DNA from 2 places in the Caldibacillus sp. 210928-DFI.2.18 genome. Region 1 is predicted to be linked to the other one. Evidence: a T-box and tRNA genes for the amino acid it is inferred to sense, from the RefSeq annotation. Region 1 holds a T-box; the other holds one or more tRNA genes.
What was found. The T-box of region 1 lies ahead of argS (arginine--tRNA ligase). A T-box ahead of a tRNA ligase gene usually reads a tRNA of that ligase, here a tRNA-Arg.
Positions count from the first base shown of each region.

Region 2: it encodes a tRNA-Arg, which carries the amino acid that the T-box ahead of argS (arginine--tRNA ligase) is inferred to sense. The anticodon was not compared.

Region 1 is NZ_JAJCHL010000020.1:6,747-11,023, forward strand. Features, by position in the region: gene LIZ98_RS06345 (DUF441 domain-containing protein) at 1-283, shown strand, start outside; gene LIZ98_RS06350 (YjcZ family sporulation protein) at 510-617, opposite strand; gene LIZ98_RS06355 (hypothetical protein) at 921-1,112, opposite strand; gene LIZ98_RS06360 (MerR family transcriptional regulator) at 1,109-1,708, opposite strand; T-box leader at 1,866-2,082, shown strand; gene argS (arginine--tRNA ligase) at 2,133-3,839, shown strand; gene LIZ98_RS06370 (NADH:flavin oxidoreductase/NADH oxidase) at 4,056-4,277, opposite strand, start outside.
Region 2 is NZ_JAJCHL010000031.1:30,529-34,805, reverse strand. Features, by position in the region: gene LIZ98_RS08585 (GerMN domain-containing protein) at 135-1,169, shown strand; gene LIZ98_RS08580 (XTP/dITP diphosphatase) at 1,470-2,084, shown strand; gene LIZ98_RS08575 (metallophosphoesterase family protein) at 2,081-2,581, shown strand; tRNA gene LIZ98_RS08570 (tRNA-Arg) at 2,877-2,950, shown strand; tRNA gene LIZ98_RS08565 (tRNA-Arg) at 3,248-3,321, shown strand; gene LIZ98_RS08560 (tetratricopeptide repeat protein) at 3,784-4,277, shown strand, end outside.

The sequences.
Region 1 (4,277 bases):
CACCATTGCGGTATTAACCCCAATTGCAACCGGTCAAATTGGGTTTAAAGAATTATTTGCTTCGTTAAAATCACCATATGCTTGGATAGCCCTTGCTTCCGGTATTCTCGTTGCGTTGCTTGCTAAAAATGGGGTTGTCCTATTGGCGAAAGACCCGCATATCACGACGGCATTAGTCATTGGAACCATCTTAGCCGTTACCTTATTTAAAGGAGTTGCAGTTGGCCCGCTTATTGGTGCAGGGATTGCTTGGTATGCAATGAAATTATTTGGAGTAAATTAATCGGTGTGTAAAATATAGATGATTCCGGTTTCATTATGGTCGTTTAATGATGGGGGCTAATAAACGACCAAAGCAATATAAAAAACTGCTTATATGTGCCGGGAAAGCGACAAAGTTTCAAGCTCAACTTTCCCGGCTAAGTTATGCTGGCGATTTATTTAGTTATTTCCTTGTTGTCCCCATCCCCAGATGGATAACCCCTATTGAGATGTAAGAGAATCATTTTTTAATAGCCGTAACCAACAAATGCTGCCCCGACAATAATTAACAAAATAAACAATACGACAATTAACGCAAATCCTGAACCATATCCACCGCTAAATGCTTCACCCATTAATCTTCACCTCCTGCTTCGTTTCACAAACAGCATATGTTTTATTTGGAAAAATGGTCTGGACACAAGCCCCATTGAAAAGAAAACTGGCAGGCAAATAAATGACTAACTTTTTTTCAGAAGGGTTCTTGACAAATAGTTTATGAAAAAAGAAGGCTTATGACATAATTGAATTATGCTCTAGCGATGGAATGGACACGACTTAATGAAATAAGGACCTTGAATAATTACATTTCTTTGGAAGCTCCCACTTCAAAATGGGCAAATAAGTAGCGGGTAGTTCACATAGATAAGATAAAAAAATTAATTTTCCCCAAATTTACTTTGTTTTATATAATGTTCCATTGCCTTATTTAACCACTCCTCTTCTTCTTTTGAAAATGGAGTAGGCGCCAATTTTTCCAGTTCATCATAATTGATTTCATCCAGATTGCCGGTTTGGGTGGCGAGCGTTTCCATAAAATTATCATCGAACAAGGAGAGTGTTGACTTCATATATTCATATATTCCTCGATTAAATTGATAACTTCAGGACTGTCGACAGGGCTGCCAACCAATTCTTTTACTCGTTTAGTAAAATCAATGAATACATTGTCTAATTTCTGCATTTCGCCTTCTGTTTGGACATAAATCATATCAACAAGATCTTTATCAAAATAACTTTCTAACCATTCCCGCTGTTTGTCTTCCGTTTGCATACTGCGAATTAAACTCATTAATACGACACTGTCAATTTCTCCGTGTTTATGAATAATTTTAGTGGCCCGATCAATGGCACTGATGGACGTTTCAATTCTCTTTTTTTCTTTTTCAAATAATTTTTTCTGCATCGTCAATGAATCGACTAAATTCATATTAAATTTTTGCTCAGATAAGATTTCTTTAATTTGTTCAAGGCTGAACCCGATAAATTTGTAACTAATAATTTTTTGCAGCTTAATAATATCGTCTTCACTATATTTTCGATGCCCGGACGATTCATCTTTAGCAGGTGTTAATAACCCGATATCGTCATAATAGTGCAACGTTCGGATTGATACACCTGTTTTATCTGCAATTTCCCCAATTGAATAAAATTTTTTCTTTTCCATTTCTAATCCTCCATTCAGAAATTTTTTAAAGCTCTATTCTTACTATAAAGCCTAACGTAACTGTAGGTTCAAGGGAAATTTAATTATTTTTTTAACCAGCTTTATATAAATTGACTTTTTTATAAATGTTCGTTATAATTTGTCAAAACAATTCGATACTTGTTCAATGATAGGGAGAGTAATGATTGATTTTTTCGTTGATAGCGAGCCGATGTTGGTGGAAGATCGGTACGGAAGCAATCGTGAAACGCACCCTTGAGAAAGTTTATTGAAAGTGAAAGTAGGTAAACTCGGTTAAATCCGTTATTATTGCAAGCTGGCTTATTTGGATAAGCAAGTAGAGTGGCACCGCGAGCAAAACCCTCGTCTCTATATTTTTATATGGAGATGGGGGTTTTTTAATGTTAAATGAAGGAGGATTTGTATGGTTTTTAAAGAGGTTATTGCATTATCAATTTTCGAGTCCTTAAATAGTAAAGAGATTTTTTCCGTTTCAAAAACAGACATTGAAAAAGCGATAGAAATCCCGCCCCAAGGAAAAATGGGAGATTATGCCTTTCCATGTTTTTTGGTGGCCAGCAAAATGAAAAAGTCACCTGCGCAAATTGCAGCTGAACTCGGAAAAAGTATACACCATCCGTATATTAAGCAAGTTGACGTTGTTGGTCCCTATGTAAACTTCTTTTTTAACAGACAAGCTGTAGGTAAGAAAATTATTGAAGAAATACTGAAGAAAAAGGCAGGATATGGAGATTTATCCATCGGTCAGGGTGGAAATATCACAATTGATCTTTCCTCACCAAATATTGCAAAGCCATTTTCCATGGGTCACCTACGCTCTACCGTCATCGGTAATGCTTTGGCAAATATTGTTGAAAAATGCGGATTTACGCCGGTGAAAATCAATCATTTGGGAGATTGGGGAACTCAATTTGGGAAACTGATTACTGCCTATAAGATGTGGGGAGATGAAGAGAGGGTTAAAGCGAATCCGATTCAAGAACTGCTTGCTTTATATGTTCGTTTTCATGAAGAGGCGGAAAAAGATTCTAAGCTTGAAGAAGAAGGACGTCACTGGTTTAAAAAATTAGAAGATGGTGATGAAGAAGCACTATACTTATGGAAATGGTTCCGTACTGTTTCTTTAAAGGAATTTGGACGGATTTACCAGCTTTTGGGTGTTGAATTTGATTCCTATCATGGGGAAGCTTTTTACAATGACAAAATGGAGGCAGTTATCAAGGAGTTGGAAGAAAAGAATTTGTTAACAGAATCCGATGGGGCGATGGTTGTCAGATTGGATGAATACAATTTGCCACCTTGTCTTATAAAAAAGTCTGATGGCGCCACATTATATGCAACGAGAGACTTAGCGGCAGCTCTATATCGGAAGCGGGAATATCATTTTGCAAAATCTTTCTACGTTGTCGGAGGAGAACAAGCACTTCATTTCAAACAACTGTTCCTTGTTTTAAAAAAGATGGGATATACGTGGGCGAATGAATTATACCATATTCCATTTGGGATGATGCTTAAAGATGGAAAAAAGATGTCTACGAGAAAGGGAAAAATTGTCCTTTTAGAGGAAGTACTGCATGATGCAATCAGAGCTGCAAGGGATGCAATTGAGAGTAGAAATCCTAATCTGGAGAATAAGGATGAAATTGCACAGATGGTCGGTGTAGGAGCTGTCATTTTTCACGATTTAAAAAATGATCGCTTAAACGATATCGAGTTTTCTCTTGAAGCGATGCTTACCTTTGAAGGAGAAACCGGGCCTTATCTTCAATATACGTATGCCCGTGCATGTTCCTTATTGCGAAAAAGTCATGTACCAAATTCTCACACTAGTTTATACGAGGTTTTTGAAGATGACAAGGCTTGGTCGATTATTTTTTTATTATCGAGATTTGAGGAGATAATTGCATCCGCATTTTTTGAATTCAATCCGTCGCGTATCGCAAAATATTTGCTGGATTTGTCTCAACTGTTCAACAAATATTATGGTGCCGTTAAAATACTTGAAGAAAATGACGGACTTGTTGCAAGGTTGAAGCTGGTTAAAGCTACCTCTATTGTATTAAGGGAAGGGTTGCGTTTATTGGGTATTGGGACACCGGAGCGAATGTAAAATTAAGTGCAGAAGCCGTGACATGGGTAGGAGTACCAATTATCGGATTTCCAATGAATATCGCCCCAAAAAAAGGACCGGGCGTACTTTGCCCGGTTTTCTTACAATTAGAAGGTGAAATTCTGTTAAATTATTTCTCCCGCTTTCTGGATGTGGAAGAAAGGAATATAGTGTGTCCCAGCATCATGCTTAAGTCAACCATTTTCTGTTCAGCGATTACTTGGATATTCGCGGAAATCCTCTTTCATACTGAACCGGAATGTCTATTTGCTTCTTCAATTGGACGGCTGCTTCCAATGTCCAGTAAGGATTACGTAACATTCCACGACCGACGGCAACAAGATCGGCATCTTCATTTCCGATTATTGAATTTGCTAAGATTGGATCGTCTAATTTTCCAACAGCAATAACCGGAACATGTAAAGCCTGTTTGATCTG
Region 2 (4,277 bases), on a different contig from region 1:
AAAATGATTAAGAAATTTTTATTGGCTAGTATAAGGGCCTGTGTTTTAGAATTTGTCCGATTTTTTCTCAGGGCTCGGTCTATTTTTGTAAAAACCCCGTATACATGTAGTACAAACTGTTATGGGGGGATAGTATGAAATTAATAAAAAAATTGATTTGGATAGCAGTGATTGCTTTTTTACTTTCAGCTTGTTCACAATTAGGGGGAGAAAAAGAAAATATTGATCCACCACAAAAAGTCTCATATGAAGATGATTTGGATGTGACGGGTGAAAAGAATGCTGATGGAGAAAAAGCAAATGAGGTGAAAACAGAGCTCTATTTGATAGACAAAAATGGGTATGTTGTTCCGAAAACATTGGGCTTACCAAATACAAAATCAGTAGCTAAGCAAGCATTGGAATATCTTGTCAAAGGTGGCCCAGTAACTGAATATTTACCAAATGATTTTCGAGCAGTTTTACCGGAAGGAACTGAGGTATCCGTTGATGTCAAGGATGGCGTAGCTACTGCTGATTTTTCAAAAGAATTTGCCGAGTACGCCCCGGAAGATGAAATGAAAGTCTTACAATCGATCACTTGGACTTTGACCCAGTTTGATTCCATCAAACAAGTAAAATTAAAAATGAACGGGAAAAATTTAAAGGAAATGCCGGTAAACGGAACTCCTATTAAAGATATGTTAACAAGAAAAGATGGAATTAATATTGATTCTTCAACTGCAGTCGATATCACCAATACGTATCCTGTTACTGTATACTACCTAGCTCAGAGCAATGAAGAAAGATACTATGTGCCGGTAACAAAGCGTGTGAGTAATAAAAATGATAACCCGGTAACTGCAGTTGTTAAGGAATTAATTAAAGGTCCGAATATGACATCAGACCTGTATTCGTTATTTATGCCGGATGTCGAATTAGTTGAAGAACCGAAAATGGAGAATGGCATAGTTAAACTGAATTTTAACGAAAATATATATGGCAGTTACGATCAAAAACTTGTTTCAAAGCAAGTTTTGGAACCTTTAGTACTTTCATTGACGGAACAAGAGGGGGTTGAAGGAGTGGCTATCCAAGTAAACGGAAAGACAGATATTGTAAACCAGGATGGCAAACCTTTAACAGAACCGGTTACCCGTCCGGAACATGTCAATACTGGCAGTTTTTAATAAAAATTTGCTATAATAAAGATAGAAAGAGGGGGACGAACCGCCTCTTTTTTTCATGCGGGAAGGATAAAATATTGGTCAAACATATCGGACAAGTTTTAGTTTCAAACTCCAGACATCTTGTTCTCTACACTTTGAATAATGAAAAATAAGCTAAGTAACAAAATATATTTTTTTAAAAAACTACTGCGCAAAGTACAATAATTTGTGTCATACTATATATGATACACACTTACCTTTGTGGAAAATCATCAAGAAATTTTTTGGGTATTAATTAAAATAATGAATAAGAGGTAAAGTATGGAAGAATTAATTATTGCAACAAAAAATAAGGGGAAAGCAAAAGAGTTTGCGGAACTTTTTGAACCGCTCGGCTTCCGGGTAAAGACACTCCTTGACTACCCGGATGCACCTGATATTGAAGAAACAGGCAAAACTTTTGAGGAAAATGCGTTATTAAAAGCTGTTGGGATTTCCAATATTTTTCAAAAAATGGTAATAGCTGATGATTCCGGGCTTGTCATTGATGCTTTAGATGGGCGCCCCGGTGTTTATTCCGCTCGATATGCAGGGACTGATAAAGATGATGAGGCCAATATTCAAAAAGTCTTGTTTGAAATGAAAGACGTTCCGGAAGAAAAACGCACGGCTCACTTTCATTGCACCCTGGCTTTAGTTGTACCGGGAAAGGATCCCATCATTGTAGAAGGCACTTGTAACGGCTTAATACTAACTGAAAAACGCGGAAATAACGGCTTTGGTTATGATCCGATCTTTTATCTCCCTCATTTAAAAAAAACAATGGCAGAAATAACATCTGAGGAAAAAAATCGAATCAGCCACCGGGGAAATGCAATTCGAAAATTATATGAACATGTCCAAGAAGCTATGGAAAGAGGGGATTTTCTTTCATGAAGGTTTTGATTTGCAGTGACAGTCACGGATTAACGGAAGAACTAATCCAATTAAAAAAAACTCATCCGGATATGGACTATTATATTCATTGTGGTGACTCTGAATTGGTCAAAGATCATTCTGCAATTCAAGGCTATCATGTGGTTAGGGGAAATTGTGATTTTGGAAACGATTTTCCTGAACGGGATTTGATTGCAGCCGGAAATGAAAGGATATTTATTACGCATGGGCATCGAGATCATGTCAAAACAAGTTTAATGAATTTACATTATCGGGCTATTGAACAAAATGCAACCATTGTTTGTTTCGGCCACTCCCATGTTCTCGGGGTTGAAAATATTGAAGGAATTTTATTTATTAACCCGGGCAGTATTGCCTTACCACGTATGCGGAAAGAAAGAACGTATGTCATCTTGGAAATAAATGGGAAAACAAAAACTGTTCATGTATACGAATATGGACATGGGGAACTTTTTCAAGAATCATATGACATCTAATATTTTGGAAGAAGAAGGAAACAATACAGAATTAATTTCTCTTCTCTTCTTCTCTTCTTCTTCCAAAAAAATTGAACAATATTATTGACATTAATCACAATAGGGCATATAATAAATCTTGTCTTTGATAAATAATTGTGTCCCAGTAGCTCAGCTGGATAGAGCACGCCCGAATAAGCTTCTTTGAATAAGCATCAGCGTACCAATCGAGCCGCTTCATGAGTAAGCTTACTGAGATTGGGACGACGGAGTTACCAAGTAGACGAAGAAAAAATTATACAAATATTTATATCATGTCCCAGTAGCTCAGCTGGATAGAGCAACGGCCTTCTAAGCCGTCGGTCGGGAGTTCGAATCTCTCCTGGGACGTACTGAAAAGGCAGATCAAAGCCTTGACTTGAAAGGATTTTGAACAGAAAAGGGATGCTAACACAGATATAAATACTGTGGAAGTATCCCTCTTTTTTCACATCAATATTTCCGAAAAGTTCAACAGCCTTCCATGCCGGTAATTTGCCCACATTATCGAATTCCTCTTCGCCGTAATTCGTTTTATGACAACGTTTCAGAAAGGTTTTTTAACTTACTTACCGTAAATATTTCCTGAAATCATTGATGGGAATAATAGAATATGATAAAATATTTAATGTCTTAAATTAAAATTATGTCCCAGTAGCTCAGCTGGATAGAGCGACAGCCTCCTAAGCTGTAGGTCATGAGTTCGAATCTCGTCTGGGACGTTTTGATTTACATTTCAAGTCTTGAAATAATAGGGTTTTAAATAAGTAGGGATACTAGCACAGAATAGAACACTGTGGGTATCCTTTTTTTATACGTTAAGAATGTAAAAGTTTCCAACATAGATCCAAATTGGTGCAGTTGGAAAAATTTTCGTATTAGTTACGTTTAGAATTTTATTTATAGAACTGTTTGCAACGGCTCCTGAGGTGTTAGACAGACTTTTTGATAAAGTTTGTTTGCAAATTGAACAGCCCGAAATTTTTAACACGCTTATATAAAGAATGATTGGGTAGAGTTGGCGAATCAATTTATTAATTTTCATTGTTTACGAAAAGAACGTTCGCTCGTTCACTTTTGAAAAAATTCGAGCACTATTTGCATTAGCCCCAGTCCATCATTTTGCAAAAGTCTATTCCGGTGTTACAATAACTAAAAAAGAAAAAAGCGTGGGATTTGATGTTATGAATGACGATTTTTCAAACGATAAAGTAATTCCTTTCCCCAATTTACCGTTACGCTTATTGGATAAGGGGAGTAATTTATTGATTGAAGGGAGAATTAAGGAAGCTATTCCTTATCTTGAGAAGGCCGAGCAACTGGAACCGGAAAATCCGGATATTTTATATACATTAATTGGTGCTTACCTGGAACAAGGAAATTTTACCAAGGCGAAAATGTTGTTGGAAGAAATGGTTCACACAGGAGTTGGTGATTACTTTGAAACAGTGGAAATATATATGACTGTTCTTTTTCAACTTCATGAGTATAAAAAAATAACTACAATGTTAACAATGTTATTGGATGAGGATCAAGTACCGTTAGAAAAAATTGATCAATATAAGGAATTGCTGGAACTAAGCAGAAATTTAGCAAATGGGATGGATGAGCTACCGACATCGGATGTACATATAAATCTTTTTGAAGATGACTTAAAAACAACGATACAAAATTTGGA